DNA from 2 places in the Glaciecola sp. 2405UD65-10 genome. Region 2 is predicted to be linked to the other one. Evidence: predicted binding sites of a transcription regulator. Region 2 holds the regulator's gene; the other holds the start of a gene.

Region 1 (10,151 bases), on a different contig from region 2:
TGATGGCTTTGGTTTCCTATGACCAAGTATCTCAGTCACTAGAAAACAATGCTGCTTTACTCTATTGGACAATAGTCGGTATGTATATTATTCCTGGAAATGAAAACTCTATTCAAACCTTTGTTGATACGGCTGTTTTTGATATAAAGAGTAAGAAAATGCTTTTTAGAGCTCCAGGTATTAATAAAATTGAAAAAAGAACTACTGCTGTAGGAATTGATGAAACTCTTTCTGAAAAATCGTTAGAAGGTTTTGAGTTGGCAGTGACCGATATGACGGTAAACTTAGATGCTGAACTTGCTCGCTTTAAAACAAGAGTCAAAGAAGAAAAAATAGCAAAAGTTGAACATCGAGAAGGTTTTAGTGGTGGCGGTTCAATGGGGTATTCTTTGCTAGTTTTGGTGTTCGTAGTGCTAACAAGAAAATATGTCTTAAAAAAGGGTCAGTGTTAGTTCGCAAGCTATGTGATGCAAATTAATACTGACCTTTTTTTCTATTTTTCTGTGGGCTTTAAGAACAAGGCCATTAAAGTTGGCTGGTCAGGAATACCCGTTTCTCGTATGCCAATCGACTTTTGAAAAGCCGCAAACGCTTTAACGTCGTTATTGTCGTAATTAGCGTCTACATCGCCATTTAAAAAACCTAATGCTTTTAAACGCTTTTTAGCACGTAACAGTATTTCTGAGTAATAGTACGACTGTGTATTCTGCACATCAATTTTGGTCATTATTGAGTTCGCTTCTAAGCGAATAGGAAATAATGTTTTGATCAAACTATTGGTAGCAGTTAAAAAATGCATGTCGGAGTTGGTTTGGCAATGACGTTGTAACAAAGCAAGCATGAGTTCAGTAGATTGCCATGGGGTCACGTCATAAGTGTTTTCTTGGGTGCTATTAAAGTGACTTAAGTAGCCTTCCAACCAACCACCATACAAATAGTAGTCGGTGGTTTTAGCTTCACTGGCTTTTAAAAAATCACTACACATGCGCTTGCCCGCGCCTTTAACCGCAAACTTTCCTTCGGTATCAGCGGCATTAGCCACCAGCGACCCGCACATACCAATGGCACACGCCGTCACAATAGATATTAATTTATTCAAAACAAACTCTCTTGTACTTTTTAATCAAGAAAAAGGCCCGATGCTATTTGCGTCAGGCCTTTTATATTACTACCAATTAACTTAGTAAGGATAGTCTAAAACTATGCTTTCTTACTTTTACGTAAACCAGCAAGACCTAATAGACCTAAACCAAATAATGCAAGTGCACCTGGTGAAGATACGTCTGTTGGACCTGGTACAAATGTGGTGATTGGCAATTGCAATACGCCGAATTGACCTGCTTCTGAGAACGATACACCTGTCACGAATGCGCCGCCATCAGAAGGTGATAACATAAGGTCAGTGTCGATTCCAGTAATGGTAAAGGTAGATACTGGAATATCAAACTGAACAGTAGAGTTAGCCATTAAGGCCATTTCTACGGTGTCGCCTAATGAATTAACATAAGTCACTAAGTAACCGTTTGGATCATTTACAGTTAGCAAGGTTGGTGCCGTTACGCTGGCAAACAAACCACCGTCAGTAGCGGTGTAAGTATAGCCGGTCGCTACGTCAGGGTCGAACCAAATAGTTTCACCAGCTTCAACTTCAGGTAACTGAATAACAAACGCGCCTTCGTCGTTAGTTGGGTTACTTGGGTCGGGTAATACGGGTGTGAACTCAGAGTCGCCGCCGTCAGAATCAAAGTCACCAAAGCTGCTTAAAAAGATGGTGCTATCAAAACTAGAATCACCTGCATCAGCAAGGATTAGTTTGAATGTATTACCTTCGCTACCAGGAACAACTGGCACATCAAAGCGCATTAAAGGAATGCCATTCGGTGCAAGTACACCATTAAGTTCGGTACCTTGAATTGCGCTAAAATCAGGATGGTTGATATTTATTGCTAGAGGGCTTGTACCTGGCTCTGCACCAGTTTCTAAAGCACCAGCAACATTGGTTCCGTTTACAAACATGCCAAATCCATCAATAAATTCGGTCCCGACGAAATTAGGAAACTCTTCAGATCCAAAAGCAGCAATGAACGAAATTTGCTCTACGTCTTCAGCCACGTCAAATGTAATATTAAGTTCAACAGGATCGTAATGCTCGGTTTGTCCTGTTATACCTTCCAAAATTGCATTTTGCTCATCTGTAGCCGATGAGTTAAAGGAGCCTGAAAAACTTCCGCTAGTATTAGGGCCATCTTCATAGTTGTTTACATCGCCAGTACTGAATACAACACCGCCTGCAACTGGAAGACCATATACATCAGATGTATTGGTAAAAGTGCCTGATTGAGGTGTGATAAGCGTATCAGCTGCAAGTGTAGATATACTTGCAAGAATAGGTCCTTCACACTCTACATTATCAATGCAAGGATCAATAGGAAGTTGCACATCGCATTCAACTTCGTCATCACATTCTACAGGGGCAGGGCCTTCGCCTCCAACCATTACACCGCCAAGAAGACTGTAGCTAGTAATAGTTACGCCAGAATTAGGAATGATTAGTGTATTTGCGAGATCTTCAGCACTATTAGTAGAAGTAATTTCAATAGCACTAGCGCTAGTTGAACCAATTGCTAAAGCAACAGCACAAGAAATGCTAGTTAGCGTTGCTGTTTGAGTAAAATATTTCATTATTATTAAATTCCGTTTTAGATTAATGCAAGCCTCTTCTGAGGTAAATCAATCTATTTAAGTGTATTTTGTAAACAGGGTGTGGGCTACCTAAAGTATCCAGAGGTAAGGTGTAGCAATAAACGAGCCATACAAAAATAAGGTTTTAATTGCATGATAATTATCAACTTTTTCATAAAGCAATATAGTTTTCTTAAGTGAAGTGTAAAAATAATTGACAAAAATATCAGAAGTTGAAAATTGTAAAAATGAATGTAGGTCGCTCAATGCTCAATTCGTAGCAAAATCTGAAAAAGTACAGCCCAAAAACTAAAATAGCTTTGTGTAAGAACTTAAAATGTTTGTCCTAAGTTTGCTAAATATTTGTTTGCATTTTGTTGCTCAATTGTGTCAAATTCAATGCCCGAATATAATGCAATGCACAGAAGTGAGCCATTGATGAAAAAAATTGAAGCAATAATTAAACCCTATAAATTAGACGATGTTCGTGAAGCCTTAAGTGAAGTTGGAATATCGGGCGTAACGGTTTCTGAGGTAAAAGGTTTTGGCCGCCAAAAAGGGCATTCAGAAACCTACCGTGGAGCAGAGTATAAAATTGACTTCCTACCTAAGTTGAAACTTGAAATAGCGGTAAGTGATGCTTTAGTTGAGCGCTGCATTGAAATTATTGCTCAAACAGCAAGAACCGGCAAAATTGGCGATGGAAAGATTTTCGTTATAGATCTAGAAAGTGCAATCCGCATAAGAACAGGCGAGCGAGACGACGAAGCAGTTTAAAGCGCAGTACCTCTACTAGTTGCTCACAGCACAAACAACACCTATATCGAGACACAATATGAATGAAGTTAATAGCGCCATAGAAACCTTGGTGCAAAGTTCTAATACCTATTTTTTATTAATTGGCGCCATTATGGTATTTGCCATGCACGCAGGATTCGCTTTTTTAGAAGTGGGCACTGTGCGTCACAAAAACCAAGTAAACGCGCTAGTTAAAATTATCACTGATTTTGCAGTATCGTGCATTGCCTATTTTTTCATTGGTTATTACATAGCTTATGACACCACCTTTTTCGCAAATGCCGCAGATTTATCAGCAAACAATGGCTATGACCTAGTTAAGTTTTTCTTTTTAATGACATTTGCAGCCGCCATACCCGCAATTATATCGGGGGGCATTGCTGAACGAGCCAAGTTTTATCCATTCTTAATTGCTTCGGCACTAATTGTTGCCTTTGTTTATCCGTTTTTTGAAGGGATAGTGTGGAACGGAAACTATGGCATTCAAGCGTGGTTAGAAGAAACAACCGGTGCTGCTTTCCATGACTTTGCAGGTTCGGTTGTAGTGCATGGAGTAGGGGGTTGGTTAGCCTTAGTTGCTGTTTACTTCTTAGGCCTGCGTATGGGCCGTATTAAAGATAATCGCTTAGTTGCCTTTGCCCCATCTAACATTCCTTTTCTTGCTCTTGGTACATGGATACTCAGCATTGGTTGGTTTGGCTTTAACGTGATGTCAGCGCAATCTATGGATGGCATTAGCGGCCTAGTGGCTATGAATTCACTTATGGCTATGGTGGGCGGAATACTGGCTGCCTTATGGTTTGGTAAGAACGATCCAGGATTTATACACAACGGCCCTTTAGCTGGTTTAGTGGCTGTATGTGCAGGCTCTGACGTAATGCATCCTATGGGGTCGTTAATGGTGGGTATAGTGGCAGGCTTTATTTTCGTTAAGCTATTTACGGTAATGCAACAAACTAAGAAAATTGATGATGTGCTAGGTGTGTGGCCGCTTCATGGCGTGTGCGGTGCTTGGGGCGGTTTAGCGGCGGGTATTTTTGGTCTTGAAAGCTTAGGCGGCCTTGGCGGTGTTTCGTTTATGGCTCAGCTAATTGGCACCGTTGCGGGCATAGTTGTTGCGCTAGTAGGCGGCTTTATTGTATACGGGCTGGTTAGTAAACTAAGCACTATTAGGCTAAGTGAAGAAGAAGAGTACCAAGGTGCTGATTTGAGTATTCATAATATTGGTGCTACGGGTAAAGATTAAGCGTTGTGGTGATGTTTGGAGCTTGCAGCCTTCGCTGCAATGACGGAGGCGGGCTGCAATGACCAATATACCGGTCATTGTGGCGCAGGCCACAAACTCCAAGCGCAGGGCTGCAATGACGGAGGCAGGGCTGCAATGACCAATACACCGGTCATTGTGGCGCAGGCCACAAACTCCAAGCGCAGGCTTAGGCCGAAAACATTGCTTTTAGCTCGTCTAAGTAGGGGGCATAGTGCTCCCACTGTTTTAGGCCCGATGTATAAATAGGTTGCCTAACTTGTTGTGCGCTGGGGGTTTTAACCGCGCGTTTATTCTGATGAAAGTTAAGGCATGCGTTTTCAAACGGTAATTCGCAATAGTCTAGTAAACGCCTAATTTCAGCTTCGGTGTTATGCACCATATCTTCGTGTTGAACCTGCAAAATTTCACCAGGGAACACGGTTTGCCAATGATCCATTAAGCGCACATATTCTTGATAATAGCGGCCAATGTTATGTAACGAATAACTAAACTCTTGGCCCTCGCCAAATTGCTGTTTAAAGCCGCTAAAACAACAGGCCATTGGATCGCGCCTTGCGTCTATAATTTTAGCCTTGGGTAAAATGAGTTTTATCAAGCCAATATGCATATAGTTGTTGGGCATTTTATCTATAAAATACAATGCTCCTTGGCGGTACACCTTAGTGTCAGCAATAAATTTTTCACCAAAGGCTTTAAAGTAATCTTTAGGAATACTTAGCATATTGTTTGGATACACAACCTTGCCATTAGACTTTTTGCTCAAATTTGCCGCTAGTCCAAGAATTTCGTGCAGTTCCATAGTGCCATCTACTTGTGAGTGCGACGCTAATATTTGCTCAAGCAAAGTAGAGCCCGCGCGGGGCATACCTACTATGAAAATAGGCGCTTTATCATTACAACCTAGGTCTTTGAGTTGTTCTGCTAGTTCAGGTGTAAAGTAATCTATTTGATTTTGCACAAAACCTGCGTGTTCATCACTTGAGTAATGCAATGTACTGTTTTTAAGTTCATTGCCCTGCTTATAATGATAAAACGAGGTGTCATATGCTTGGGTATCTTCAAAAGCTTTACCTAAAGCAAAATGCATATGAATTTTGTCAGTAATGCTGACCGCATCTTTTTTAGTGGCGGCTAGCATCTGCTCAACTTCTTCAGCACTAAACGTATAAGTTTTTACGTTTGCTAAGCTCCAGAGAGCATCGCCGTAGTCTTGGTTATGAGTATAAGCATTCTTGTATGCACTAATACACGCGTCAACACTTCCTGCGGTTTTATAAGCATGCCCTAATAATAAGTGAACATGAGATTTTGCTGGGTGCATTTTTAATATACACTCGTATATCTCAATCGCTTCATCTAATTCACCCAAACCCACTAATGACGTGGCTTTAGCTACTTCATAAAATATATTGTTCTTATCTTGCTCCACAAGTTCATTCGCTAGGTTTAAGGCCTTAGCAAACTTACCAAGCTTTGTATAAACTCGGTATAACTCGTACTTGGCTTCACTATTTTGAGGCTCTAACTCTGCGCATGTTTCTAGAATAAACTCGGCTTCTGATACATATTTAAGCTCTAATGCAATGTCTGCCAATAGCATTAAGGCAATAACAGAATGTTTATTCTGCTGTAAATATTGCCTACATATTCTGTCAGCCAAGGCAATATTACCTGAATGCAAAGCATCGGTGGCCGCTAAAATAGGTTTGGGCAGTTTACTCAAGCGGTCAATATTACGCTTGCATAGGGCTTCTGCTTCTACCTGCTTCTGTTGTGTATAAATAGGCAGTAATGCTTGCCACGCAGAAAGCAAAGCCGGATTAATTTGTGTCGCTTTATAAAAATTAACGCTGGCGTCTAATAATTTATTAAGCGAACGATAGTTGTATCCCTTTTCCTGATACGCCCTTGCATGCTCAGGAGCCAATAAAATGAGTTCGTTAAGCGCTGCTAATGCATCTGAAAAACGCGTTTGCATACGAAAACACACGGCTAATAAATAATAGTATTCTACTTTTTGTGGCGCTTGGTCTAAAAAGCGAAGGGCGTTTTGCGCTTCACTCTGTGCTTTTTGAAAGTCACTTTGTTGAATAAGCGTTTGTATCTCATTAAGAGATGCAACATGGTTTTTCGAAGAGTTTGCTGACATAAAAATACAATACTGTTTGAGGCTGCCTAAACGGTGAGTTTAGCATAAAAAAGCCCCTACAAGAGGGGCTTAATATGATTACATAATGCTACAAAGTAGCAATGTAAGGCTAGTAGAAATCGTAAGACAATCTGAAGCCAACTGTTCTTGGGCGGTTGGTCACAACTTTAGGCGTATATTGTTGTTTATCAATATACAAAATTGCACTCTCGTCAAAAACGTTATCTATGTAAAGTTCTGCTTTCCATTCATCGTTAGTTACACCAAACGCTAGGTTAGCTAACACGTAACTATCTTGAATGTAGCGGCCGCCTGCAAATGTGCTGCCGTCAGTGTCGGTGTAAGTAACGCCAGCGTAATTTGCGGCTTCATTTTGAATGCTTAAGCCACTGCCCGTTCCAAAAATCAGGTTAGTTGAACTTTCTAATACATATGCATCCATTTCCATGCCTGCTAAGCGGTCACCTGTATATGCCAATGAGCCATTTACAAATGCTGTTAAACCGTTCTCAAGTTCATAGAAATAACGTGCACGTACGTTTCCTGAAAACGATGCAGAGTAAGGTAGTTCGCTGCCCTCAGGTGGCGCTATGCCTGCTAGTTCATCATTAATACGTGTTAACTCAGTATCAAGTAAACTGAATGACGCATCAATTACTAGGTTGTCAGTTGCTAACCATGTTAAATCACCGTCAATACCACGTATTTCAGCATCACCCACGTTGTCGGTAAATACTAAGAAGCTAATATTGGTTGGGTCATAGCGCGAGGTTTGCAGTTCAGTAATTTCAGAGAAATACGCAGTTGCGTTTACACGCAATATGCCTTCAAAGAAATCACCTTTCATACCAAGCTCATAGTTCTTCAAGGTATCAGTGGTTGAATATACTGGAATTCTAAAACCTTCAAACGCACCTTGTTGGTTAGTGGCTAATCCACCACCTACACGGTTTGTTACTGGGGGTCTAAAGCCTTCACTGTAGCTAGCGAAAATCAGTAAGTCGTCATTAGCTTTCCAGTCAATAGACGCTTTATATATAGTGTCATCAACAGTAAGTACGCCATCGTCATCAAGTAATGACACTTCAAGTTGGCCGCTATCAATAGCTGCATTAATAACACTAGCATCTTCACCTACCGCAGCTAAATCAGCTGGGTCTAGGGTACCGAAAGCACGTAATCTGCCAGCAACGTCAACAGTAGTAGTGGCACCTTTAAATGAATCTTCAATTTCGTACCAACGCGCACCTAAACTAACCGTGACGGTATCAGTTAAATCGTATTCAGCTTGTCCAAATAAAGCAATTTGGTCTATACCGTGTGAAATGTCATTTACGAAACTGATTTCAGATGGGAAAATAATTCCGCCGCTGTTAATACCTTCTCCGCCTTGAAGTTCACGCTCTAAGTCTGTAAATTTTTCTGTATTGGCAATATTAAATAAACCTACTGAGCTTAAATCTTGCGCATCATAGAAAATACCAGCCGTAATGCGCCAATCATTTTCAGCATCAGTGTTAACTCTAAATTCATGTGTTTGACGCGAAGTATCCGTAGATTCTTTATAGAATTTAGTAGGATCTAAACATGCTTCGTCAGCCGCAGCGGTGTCACCACCATAGTTACAAACGTAATACGCTGAGAAAAGCCCGCCGTTGGTATAGCCTGTGTAGTCAATAGTTGAAGTAATTTCACGGTCAAGGTAACCACCGGTGTATACAACTTCAAGCTGCGCTAAACGGCCGCTTAAGGTCCATGTTGTTAAGCCAAATTTGTCAGAATTTTCGTCTGGCACGAAACGGTTAACAGAACTAGTACCTTCTAAAGTAGGGTCATAAGAAAATACGCCTTCGGTATCAAGTTGCTGCCTTGTATGTTGAACCAGTAAATCCCAGTCTTCATTGAATTCATAAGCAACACCTACACGTACACCAGCATAGCTTGCATCATTAATATCTTCTTCAACTAAGCTTGTGTTATCAGGGGCTACCGTTGGTGTGTTTGCTGGATCACTTAAAACACCACCAGAAATACGGTCAATAACTACAGCGCTACCGCCGTATCCGCCGTTACTAGGATCATTTAGGATGTTATCAATCCAACCGCCTTGGTTGTCATTGTAAGCGGTAATTCTAACCGCTAGGTCATCGGCTAATGTGAAGTTCATGAAAGCTTCAAGTGAGTTACTCATTTCACCGCCTTTGGTGAAACTAGCGTCTACATCTACGCCGCCTGAAAAACCGTTGAAATCAGGTTTGTTAGTAATCATTCTAACAGTACCTGACTGAGAACTAGCGCCAAACAAGGTTCCTTGTGGACCAGGAAGCACTTCAACGCGCGCTATGTCGGCGGCGTATACGTCAAGGTTTCTACCCTGCATCGATACAGGCTGTTCGTCTAGGTAGAATGCAACTGAAGGTTGCAAGGCTTGAACGCTAGAAACTGAGATGGCTGTTTGAGTGGTAGCCGCGCCACGAATATAAATTTCGTTTTGACCAGGGCCCGTGCCTTGGAATACAACATTTGGTAAAAATTCTACGTAATCTTGAAAGTTATCAACACCCAAATTTTCTAGTGCATCACCACTTAGTGCGCTAACGGTTACGGGCACATCTTGAATAGATTCTGCACGTTTTGTAGCGGTTACTTCAATGGTTTCTATTTCTCTTGACGAGCTAGAAGATTCTTCAGCTTGTTGGGCGATGGCCACCGAAGAAGCGCCTAGCGCTGTGATTATGGCGTAGCTCAATTGTTTAAGTTTCAATGTATTCCCCTGCATTAACTTAGTTGGTACGTTTTTGAATGTGCTAATTATTTGTGTGCTAATAATTAGTTGTGTACGCTTTTTATAATACTACAAATACCGGCATACTGGAAATTAGCCTTATATATTATGGCAAGGTGCATGTATTTAGCTAAAATTTGTGCTTTATTATACCGCTTAAGGTTATAATCGAATTTAATTCTATTGAATGTATTGGCTGGTGAATTTTTAATGCACCGTTAATTATGTGTTTGTACGTTAAATTCGCTCAGCTAAGGAGTGTTTTGCTTGAGTAGCTCTAATCAAATGAAATTAAATAAAGCCGTTTTTATTCCCGCTTCGGTTTTAGTTATCTCGCTTTTATTATTCACTTTAGTTTTGCCCACTGTTTCGGCAAATTTCTTCGACTTGTTACAAGCCACTATTGTTGAAAATGGAAGTTGGTTTTACGTCTTAATTGTTGCTTTAATTCTAATGTTTACTCTTTATTT
Region 2 (10,151 bases):
CTTACATCTTCACTGAGCTCTTCTAACACATCACCATGAAAATCTGCATCAAGCATTTTCCATAAGTCAGTACGCGTTTTGGCGGGAGATGATTCAAGTAAAAGGGCGGTATCACCGGGGGGGATGTCATGCAATAGCTTGCGTACACGCACGAATGCGCCGGCGTTTAGTGATTTACTAATTGACGCTAGTCTGTCTTGTGTTGTCTTGTTTTCAATGGTTTCCGACATGCTCGTATCCAAGTGTTTCTGCTAGCGAGTTAGCAAAAGTATAGCATTATCTTAGTATTAAATGTATGAATTGTTGTAAATTCAGAGGCTTATTCGCCTTCATCAAACTTATTCGCAATTAGGTTTTCTATGTCGTCCATTGCCGCTTGGGCATCATCTCCTTTGCACTTTACGGTAACTTCTTTGCCCATTCCGCTTCCTAACATAAGCAAAGCAAGCACGCTATTTGCTGGCGCTGACTGCTCATCTTGCTCTATAAGTATTTCACTTTCGTATTGATTCGCCAATTCTACTAATTTAGTTGCGGCGCGCGCGTGTAAGCCCAATTTATTAATAATGGTTAGGGTTTTAACTAATTCCATTTGCACGCTCCGGTTTATTCATTGTTTTGAGCCTGCTTAACTTTTTCAATAGCGGCCTCTTCTATAGCCTCTTTTTCAGCTTGGGCTTTCTTGATTCGCTTAAGCTCTCGATGTTTAACTTGAACATCACCGTGGCTTTTTTTGAATGCTTCACTTAAGGCTTGAGAAACAAACACCGAGCGATGCTGGCCGCCCGTGCAACCAATAGCTACCGTTACATAACTTCTGTTATTCCTTTCCAAATGTGGCAGCCAGGTGGTAATGAAATTTTGGATTTGCCAAATAAGCTTCATCACTAAAGGTTGGCCTGACAAAAACAATTCAACTGGGCTATCTAAACCCGTATAAGGGCGTAAATCTGGGTCCCAATGAGGATTGGGTAAAAACCTTACATCAAATACGTAGTCGGCGTCTTTAGGTAAGCCATATTTAAAGCCAAATGATTCGAACACAATCACCAAATCAGAACTCTTCTTGCCTAGCACTCGTTCACGAATAGTTTCTGCTAAATCATGTACTGACAAATTATCGGTATTTATATGGAGGTCGGCTTTTTCGGCCACTGGCACTAAAATGTCACGTTCAGCTGCAATGGCGTCAACTAGTGAATTGTTAAGTTTGAAAAGGGGATGTAAGCGGCGAGTTTCGCTATAACGCTTTATTAATACATCATCGCTAGCATCAATAAATATAATGGTAATGTCCCAAAACTCGGGCAAATATTCTAGCAATTCGGTGATTTCATTTTCCGAATCGGGCATGTTACGCACATCTATACTTACGGCAACAAGTTCGTGTTGTTCGACTACCGTATTGGTAAGTGTGGGCAGCAGTGAAACAGGAATGTTATCTACGCAGTAATAGCCTAAATCTTCAAGTGCGCGAAGTGCAATTGATTTACCTGAACCTGAACGCCCGCTAATGATCAATAATTTCATAGTGTAAAACTCGCGTTAAATAAAAGGTGTTGCAGAGTGAGAAATTACGTGTTTTCAGTATAGAGTGCTTTTTGCAGGTAGTGAATCAATTTCACTCTTAAGCTAGGGCAGCCACTATTTCGTTTTTGTTTTCAGCTTTTCTTATTGCTTTTACAATGTCTTTATTGCTTAATTTTTTTGCTATGCCTGATAAAGCCTCAAGGTGCTGGCTAGTTTGTTCTTCGGGCACTAAAATCGCAAAGAATATATCAACGGCTTGACTATCAATTGCGTCAAAATCTATTGGAGAATTGGTTGTGAGTATTACTGCAATCATATGACTCAGACCTTTTATTCGGCCATGTGGAATAGCAATGCCATTTCCAATACCAGTACTGCCCATTTTTTCTCGACCTAATAGACTTGAAAGCACTTCTACTTGGTCAAGCTCAGGTGACTGCAATACAGCAATTTCAGAAATTTTTTCAAAAATTCGTTTTTTGCTATGGCACTCAACCGAACATTGAGTTCGGTCAAGTGAAATTATGTCATTTATGATCATAGTTAGTTAGCTTAGTGACGCTTAAGTTTTTCTTTGTGTTTAATAACTTGGCGATCTAGCTTATCAATTAAGCCATCAATAGCCGCATACATATCGGTGTGTTCTGAGTTAGCAAATACTTCACCACCACTCATGTGTACAGTGGCTTCCGCTTTTTGGTTAAGTTTTTCAACGTTAAGTATTACATGCACATTATTGATATGGTCGAAATGTCGTTCGAGTTTTTCAAACTTAGTGTCAACATAAGTGCGCAATGAGTCGGTGATTTCGACGTGATGACCGGTAAGGTTAATTTGCATATTGATGGTCCTCTTTGCCTTTTAGACAAGGCTTTTTCGTTGATTAGAAGGGGGAATGTTTAACGATTCCCGGTATTTTGCAATTGTTCGCCGGGCCACATTAATGCCCTGATCGGCAAGCAATTGCGCAATCTTGCTATCACTTAACGGCTTGTTCGATGGTTCATCAGCAACTAATTTTTTGATGAACGCACGAATAGCAGTAGAAGAACAATTTTCGCCAGACTCTGTAGATACGTGTGACGAAAAGAAATACTTAAGCTCAAATATGCCTCTTGGGGTGTGCATGTACTTTTGTGTTGTAACACGTGAAATAGTTGATTCGTGCATGTCTACCATTTCAGCCACATCGTTTAATACCATGGGCTGCATTTTTTCAGGACCTTGCTCAAAAAATTCACGTTGTTTAGCAACAATACAATGCGACACCTTCAAAAGGGTTTCATTTCTGCTTTCCAAACTTTTAATAAACCATTTTGCTTCTTGTAAATGAGACTTTATATATTGCGAATCGTTCGAATTACTGGTTTTCGATAGTTTCGCGTAGGTTTCATTTACGGTAAGGGCGGGTAGGGCTTCGTTGTTTAATTCAACTGTCCACACGCCTTTATTTTTGTAAACATTAACATCGGGGATAACATATTCAGGCTCTCTTGATGAAACTGCGCTACCCGGGCGAGGATTCAAGGTTTTCAATAAGCGCATGACTTCACGCAGTTGATCTTCCTTTAAACGCGTTTTACGCATAAGTGTACGGTAGTCTTTGCTGCTTAATAAGTCAGCGTGTTCTTCAATCAGTGAGCGGGCTTGCTCAAGCCATGGTGTATCGTTATCAAATTGTTGCAATTGCACCAATAAGCATTCTTGTACTGAACGTGCGCCTGCACCAATAGGGTCAAAACGTTGAATACGTTTAAGTACGCATTCTACTTCGTCTAAATCAATGTCTTCGTTATCTAAGCTATCTAATATGTTTTCACACGAACTGGTTAAATAGCCTGATTCGTCAATTGAATCAATTATGGCAATCGCTATTGACATGTCATTATCGCTAAAATGCGTCATTTCAGCTTGCCATAGCAAATGGTCTTGAATGTTTTCGGTAGTTTCGCCTTGGAATATGTAGTCGTCGTCAGGGCTTGAGCCGGTCATTTTAGTGGGGGCTGATGTAGAACCTAGGTAATCTTCCCATGAACTATCAAGCGGTAAATCATTGGGTAAATCGCGGTTTTCAAGTGCTTCATGTGCATCCATAGGATCAGGAACATCTTTTTCGCCACTACTTAAAGATGCATTCGCTTCGTTTACGCCTTCTATATTCGCTGAAGCTTGTTCTTTGTCAGTTCGGGAATCGAGCGTTTCGCCTCGGTCAGCGTTTTCATTGCTATAGTCTAATTCTACCGTCTCCAAAAGGGGATTGGATTCAATGGCTTCTTGAATTTCTTGTTGCAGATCAAGTGTTGACAGTTGCAGCAGCTTAATAGCTTGTTGCAATTGGGGGGTCATAGTCAATTGTTGACTGAACTTCAGTTGTAACGAGGGTTTCATTACTATCCTTCTACTGCGCCTATCTCAAGTATGTAAAACATCTACCTTACCTAGCGATTCCTATCATTAATGCTTATCATACTCCCTAATTAGGAAAAAAAAAGAGGTTTATAATGCAAATTGTTCGCCAAGATAAACATCTCTTACCGTTTGATTAGCAAGAACTTCTTCAGACGTGCCGCTAGCTATCAATTCTCCATGGCTCACAATGTACGCAAGCTCACATACATCAAGGGTTTCCTTTACATTATGGTCAGTAATCAAAACCCCAATGCCACGTTCTTTTAATTGGTAAATTATTTTTTTAATGTCATTTACTGATATTGGATCAACCCCTGCAAAGGGTTCATCAAGCAAAATAAACTTGGGATCAGCTGATAATGCCCGCGCAATTTCAACGCGGCGTCTTTCGCCACCTGATAAACTCATGCCAAGGCTGTTACGAATATGATTAATATTAAAATCATCAAGCAGTTCATCAGCTATGACTTCGCGCTGGTCTTTTGAAATATCTTTGCGAGTTTGCAATATGGCCATTAAATTTTCATACACAGTGAGTTTTCTGAAAATAGAGGCTTCTTGAGGTAAATAACCAATGCCATTTCTTGCACGCTCGTGCATAGGAAGGTGGCTTAAGTTCATTTGATCAATAAAAATATCGCCTTTATCTAGTGGTACTAAACCCACTATCATATAAAAAGTAGTGGTTTTACCTGCACCATTGGGGCCTAACAGACCAACAATTTGTCCTGTTGATACTTCAATGCTTACATCGCGCACAACTTGGCGAGATTTATACGATTTAGCTAAGTTTCTGGCGCACAGCGTACTGGTCACAAATACAATCCTTCAATAGCGTTGTTTATTGTTGTTCTGAATCAGACTTTTCTTGCGAAAATGCACCAGGGCTTATTACTGTAGTAACGGGGCCACTGCTGTTTTCATCAGATTCAGCTAAGATTTGCTCTTTCGCCATATCAAACAAAATAGAATCACCATCTACTTTCACATCGTTTTGCACAATAACGGCTTGGCCGCGAAGCGAAAGCGTTCTAGACGCTACGGTATATACAATTTTGTTAGCTCGTGCTTCTACTATAGTACCGTCTTCTAAGCGCTGCTTGTAACTGGCGGGGCTGCCGCTTGCTATAATGACTTCTTGGCGCTTGCCATTGGTAGCATCAAGTTCAACGCGGTCAGCAAGTAATTCTAGACTGCCTTGGCGAATAACCACATTTTCAGTAAAAATAGACGTTTTTTTCTTGCCATCAATTGCTTGGTGATTTGACGTAAGCGTAACCGGCAAATCAAAATCTTGTGCAATGGTTGATGTAGCACTGCTATCTTCTGCAGTTTGTGCCGCCATAGCGGGTAGGGCATGTGCGTGAAAAGTCAGCGCACAGGCTGCTGATATAAAAAGTAGCCCTAGGTGCTTAAAACTGGGGGTTAACTTGCGTTTTAACATGTTCTTTTAACTCGTATTGTTGGGTAACTAAATCACCAAATAAACCCACACTGGTAACTAAATAATCTTGCCCTTTAATTTCTACCACTTGGTCAGAAAACAGGGTCTTACTCTCTAAATCAATTTCAATAAATTCGGTAGCAATGGCTTTAACATACTCTTCACTGCGCAAATTAACAATTTTTACGTTTTTCTCAAGTTGTATTCTATTGTTGTTATGCAAGGTGCCTTCTTGAGCCGTAATTTGCCACGGTTGTCCATCATCTAAAAATAGCGTGTATACAGGGTTTTCAAAAATTGCAAAGCCAAGTTCTTCGTAATGCTCCATTTTATCAGCCGCTACTTGGTGACTTAATTTGCCGTTTTTATCGTATAACTTACTGTTTAAGTTTAGGGCACTATAATTTGGAATAAGTTCACGGTCGCCTTTTTCGCTGCTTTGTTCTTTGGGATCTTGAAACAAAATAGACACGTACAAAGCTACCACGGCTGCAAATATGAATAACACACTCCAGCCGGTTCTATTCATACGCTGGCACCATGTTGCATATTTAATTTACCGTGTGCTTGCAAAAGCAAATCGCAAAACTCGCGAACCGCACCTTTGCCACCACCAAGGGTCGTTATAAAGTTAGCTTGTTGTTTTACATATGGGTGCGCATCATTTACCGCTACTTTAATAGCCGACAACCTATACATACCTACATCAGGCATATCATCACCCATGCTCGCCACTTGGCTAGTTTCAAGCTTAAGTTGATTTAGTAAGTCAGTTAACGCCGTGTGTTTGTCTTCACGTCCTTGCACTAAATGTTTAACGCCTAAGGCGCTCATTCTGTTTTTCACAATAGCTGAATCGCGCCCAGTTATAACAGCCACATCAATGCCACAGCTTTTGAGTGCTTTCACCCCATAACCATCTTTAGTATTGAAGGCTTTATATTCTTCGCCATTGTTACCTAGGTAAATACTGCCGTCACTGAATACGCCATCTACATCAAACACCACTAATTTAATTTGCTTGCATGCATCAAAAATTTTAGAAGGAACTGCTTGGTATAAAGTCGCTACACTATGAGCGGCGCCTTCTTGGTTAGCACTAGGTATGTTTTCATCAATAATGGGTTGAGCCATGTTATACCACTCCTGCTTTTAACAGCATGTACATATTAAGTGCGCCGACCGCTTGGTTTTCTTCGTTAACTACAAACAGGGCACTAATACGCTTACTTTGCATTAAGTTAAGGGCGTCTATTGCTAACGCGTTAGCGTTAATATGAACGCCGCCTTTGGTCATTACACTTTGTATTGACGTGGTTTGAATATCAATCGGTGAGTTAAGGGTTCTGCGCAAATCACCGTCACTAAATATCCCTACTAAGGTATTTTGCTCATTTGTTATGCCGGTAATACCTAAACCCTTTGATGAAATTTCAAGTAAGGCTTGTTTTAATGAATCATTTTGCGATACAAGAGGAATGTCATCGCCACTAGCCATTATGTCATTTACGGTAAGTAACAAACGCTTACCTAAAGCACCGCCCGGATGAGAAAACGCAAAATCTTCTGCGGTAAATCCTTTCGCTTCTAAAAGCGCAACGGCTATAGCATCTCCTAGTACTAGGGTAGCAGTAGTGCTGGTTGTGGGAGCCAAGCCTAAAGAACACGCTTCTTTGGTTACGCCAAGCAACAAACTAACCGCTGAGGCTTGCGCTAAACTACTTTTCGCATTGTTGGTAATAGCCACAATGGGTACACCAATTCTTTTTATTGACGGGAGTAAACCTACTAGTTCGGCGGTTTCGCCTGAATTAGAAATACCAATCAAAACGTCATTTGGGCTTAACATGCCAAAATCACCATGATTCGCTTCACCCGGGTGCATAAAAAATGAGGGAGTGCCAGTGCTTGCGAGCGTAGCTGCAATTTTGTTGCCTATGTGGCCCGATTTACCCATGCCACATACCACAACCTTGCCTTTGCATTGCAATAGCAAATCACAGGCTTCGGTAAAGCTACTGTCTAAATTGTTGGCTAGCGATTGAAGCGCATCGGTTTGAATCGAAAAAGTTTGTTTAGCAGAGCTTAAATAAGTCATAAATTATGAAAACAACACGTATTGATAGCCTAAAAATATGAGTATAAAGATACCCGCTTCGGTTCTGTTAATTTGCCGTGTGCCGCGAAAGTTAAAACAAAAAACAAATAACAACACTGACAAGCCTAACATAACCAATGAGTCTCTGTTTGCGGCAGCACCATCTATCACTGAAGGATGAATTAAGCCTGGCATCGCTAATACGGCCAGTAAATTAAATATGTTTGAACCAATAATATTACCTAGCGCTAAGTCGTCTTCACCTTTTAATACGCCTGCCACACTCGCGGCAAGCTCGGGCAAACTGGTACCAATGGCAATAATAGTTAAGCCAATGACTAAGTCACTAATGCCGTAGTAGCGAGCAATGTAAACGGCTGAATCAACTAGGAAGTGGGCGCTTAATGGCAGTAATATTAAGCCAACAATGACCCAAAATACTGCATTAGTGGTCGGTACGTTACTCGGGACTTCCGTTTCAGTTTCGGCAACTAGTGGGTCATTCTTTTCTACTTTAAATGACAACACCGCCATACCCGCAATAACAAAAACAAATAGGGAAATAAGAATAATCCCTTCGATTCTTGTTAGTTCGCTATCAGACAAAAAATACACGGCAATAAGGGTAATAAGCAGCATCACTGGCAACTCGCGGCGCAGCGTAGTAGATGATACCAATAAGGGTTTTATCATTGCAGTAATACCTAACACCAAAGCAATGTTAGTAATGTTAGAACCTAAGGCATTGCCGACAGCGGTATCGGAGCTACCAGAGAGTGAGGCAGTCGCAGCCACAACAATTTCAGGCGCAGATGAGCCCATTGCCACAATTGTTAAACCAATCATCATAGGCGCAACGCCTATATTTTTTGCTAAGGCCGATGCACCATAAACGAAACGGTCAGCGCTCCAACTAAGTACCACTAAACCCACTAAGAAAATTACTAAATTTATAATCACTAATGATTCTTCTTGCAATTGACAACAACTTTATTGTCTCAAATTGTAGCGATTTCAGCTAACGAAATCACATAAAATCAAAAATAAATAAGATATATAATTAAAATGTACGTTTTGTTACGATTTTTTAGGGCGCGAAAGCTTGAAAAACGCTACAATGTACCAATATTGAAAGGCTTAACAGAATATGAGCACAAGTGTTTATAAAACAAGCTGTTAAGCAAAAAAGTGAGCGCATTAGATTCAAGCTGAAATTTCTTTGTAAAGATAGAGGTCTACTAATTTGCGTTTATATGGTAATTACGTAAGCCATAATGCTAGTTCGTTGCTTTATTGAGCACTATGATCAAAAGCCGTGAGCGAGCGTATTCATTACGTTAATAGTACGGATGGAGGCAAGGATGAAGTTAAATAATATGAACTTTGTGACTTTTAGTTGCGTCTCAATCAGGTACAACAAAAAATTAGAAATATCATTCCTCAACATGGCCAACTGTTAATGTCTGAAAACCACACCACTTCCGATCTCGTAGTCAGCATAAATGATATGCTGTTTTCTCGTGGCGATCGTGAAATATACAAAGACATCTCTTTATCGGTCAAAAAAGGTGGCATCACTGCCATTATGGGGCCAAGCGGGATTGGTAAAACTACCTTGCTAAAAATCATTGGCGGGCAATTAAGGCCTAGTTCAGGCGAAGTGTTGTTTCAAGGCGAAAATGTTCATGAAGTATCACGCACCCGCTTATATGAAATGCGCCGCAAAATGAGCATGTTATTCCAAAGCGGTGCCTTATTTACCAATATGTCGGTATTTGACAACGTGGCATTCCCCCTACGTGAACATACTCAACTAAGTGAAAGCGTTATAGAAACCATTGTTACCTTGAAACTTGAAGCAGTTGGCCTTCGTGGTGCAGCGCAGCTTATGCCAAGTGAGTTGTCAGGCGGAATGGCGAGAAGAGCTGCTCTTGCAAGGGCAATCGCCCTTGACCCTGATTTAATTATGTATGACGAACCATTTGCAGGCCAAGACCCAATATCTATGGGCGTACTTGTTACGCTTATTAAAGCCTTAAACAAAGCCTTGGATTTAACGTCTATTGTGGTAACTCATGACGTAACAGAAGTGCTCGAAATTGCTGATTACGCATATATTTTAGCGAATAAATCTATTATTGGTGAAGGCACTCCTGAGCAAATCAAAAATTCTGATTCTCCCTTAGTACAGCAATTTTTGCAGGGCAACGCTGATGGCCCAGTGCCATTTCATTTTCCTGCTAAATCAATTGCTAGCCAGCTATTAGGGGAATCATCATGAATATGATAATCAATTATTTTGCTGGGCTTGGCCGAACTACCATCAATACGATGTCGTCAATTGGGCAAGCGTCGTTAATGTTATTTGGCGCATTATTCGCTTTTCCAACGTTTAAAAATATACGTTTAACTATTTTACAAATGTATGTGGTAGGCGTGCAGTCGTTACTTATTATTTTAGTGTCAGGTTTGTTTATTGGCATGGTTATGGCTCTACAAGGCTATACTATACTAGTAAGTTATGGCGCTGAGGGTAGCTTAGGCCCCATGGTTGCGTTGTCTATATTGCGCGAGTTAGGCCCTGTTGTTACGGCCTTGTTATTTGCCGGTCGCGCAGGTTCCGCATTAACGGCTGAAATTGGCTTAATGAAGGCCACCGAGCAATTGAGC

The links. The regulator sigma-54, encoded in region 2, starts transcription at its own class of promoters, with help from an activator protein. The targets are predictions, from matches to a motif close to GTTGGCACGNNNNTNGNNT.
Region 1: ACOI22_RS11865 (P-II family nitrogen regulator) is a predicted target of sigma-54. The motif match lies at 3,033-3,051, and genes of this name have one in related genera.

What each region holds. Positions count from the first base shown of each region.
Region 1 is NZ_JBMEUF010000001.1:2,683,438-2,693,588, forward strand. It holds gene rhlP (rhombotarget lipoprotein) at 1-452, shown strand, start outside; gene ACOI22_RS11855 (peptidoglycan-binding domain-containing protein) at 494-1,099, opposite strand; gene ACOI22_RS11860 (choice-of-anchor L domain-containing protein) at 1,201-2,682, opposite strand; gene ACOI22_RS11865 (P-II family nitrogen regulator) at 3,121-3,459, shown strand; gene ACOI22_RS11870 (ammonium transporter) at 3,518-4,726, shown strand; gene ACOI22_RS11875 (sulfotransferase) at 4,914-6,896, opposite strand; gene ACOI22_RS11880 (TonB-dependent receptor) at 7,006-9,660, opposite strand; gene ACOI22_RS11885 (BCCT family transporter) at 9,967-10,151, shown strand, end outside.
Region 2 is NZ_JBMEUF010000003.1:43,338-53,488, forward strand. It holds gene mgtE (magnesium transporter) at 1-230, opposite strand, end outside; gene ACOI22_RS15415 (HPr family phosphocarrier protein) at 320-592, opposite strand; gene rapZ (RNase adapter RapZ) at 607-1,530, opposite strand; gene ptsN (PTS IIA-like nitrogen regulatory protein PtsN) at 1,628-2,071, opposite strand; gene hpf (ribosome hibernation promoting factor) at 2,083-2,370, opposite strand; gene ACOI22_RS15435 (RNA polymerase factor sigma-54) at 2,392-3,918, opposite strand; gene lptB (LPS export ABC transporter ATP-binding protein) at 4,027-4,755, opposite strand; gene lptA (lipopolysaccharide transport periplasmic protein LptA) at 4,781-5,383, opposite strand; gene lptC (LPS export ABC transporter periplasmic protein LptC) at 5,352-5,912, opposite strand; gene kdsC (3-deoxy-manno-octulosonate-8-phosphatase KdsC) at 5,909-6,517, opposite strand; gene ACOI22_RS15460 (KpsF/GutQ family sugar-phosphate isomerase) at 6,519-7,481, opposite strand; gene ACOI22_RS15465 (calcium/sodium antiporter) at 7,485-8,441, opposite strand; gene ACOI22_RS15470 (ATP-binding cassette domain-containing protein) at 8,941-9,762, shown strand; gene mlaE (lipid asymmetry maintenance ABC transporter permease subunit MlaE) at 9,765-10,151, shown strand, end outside.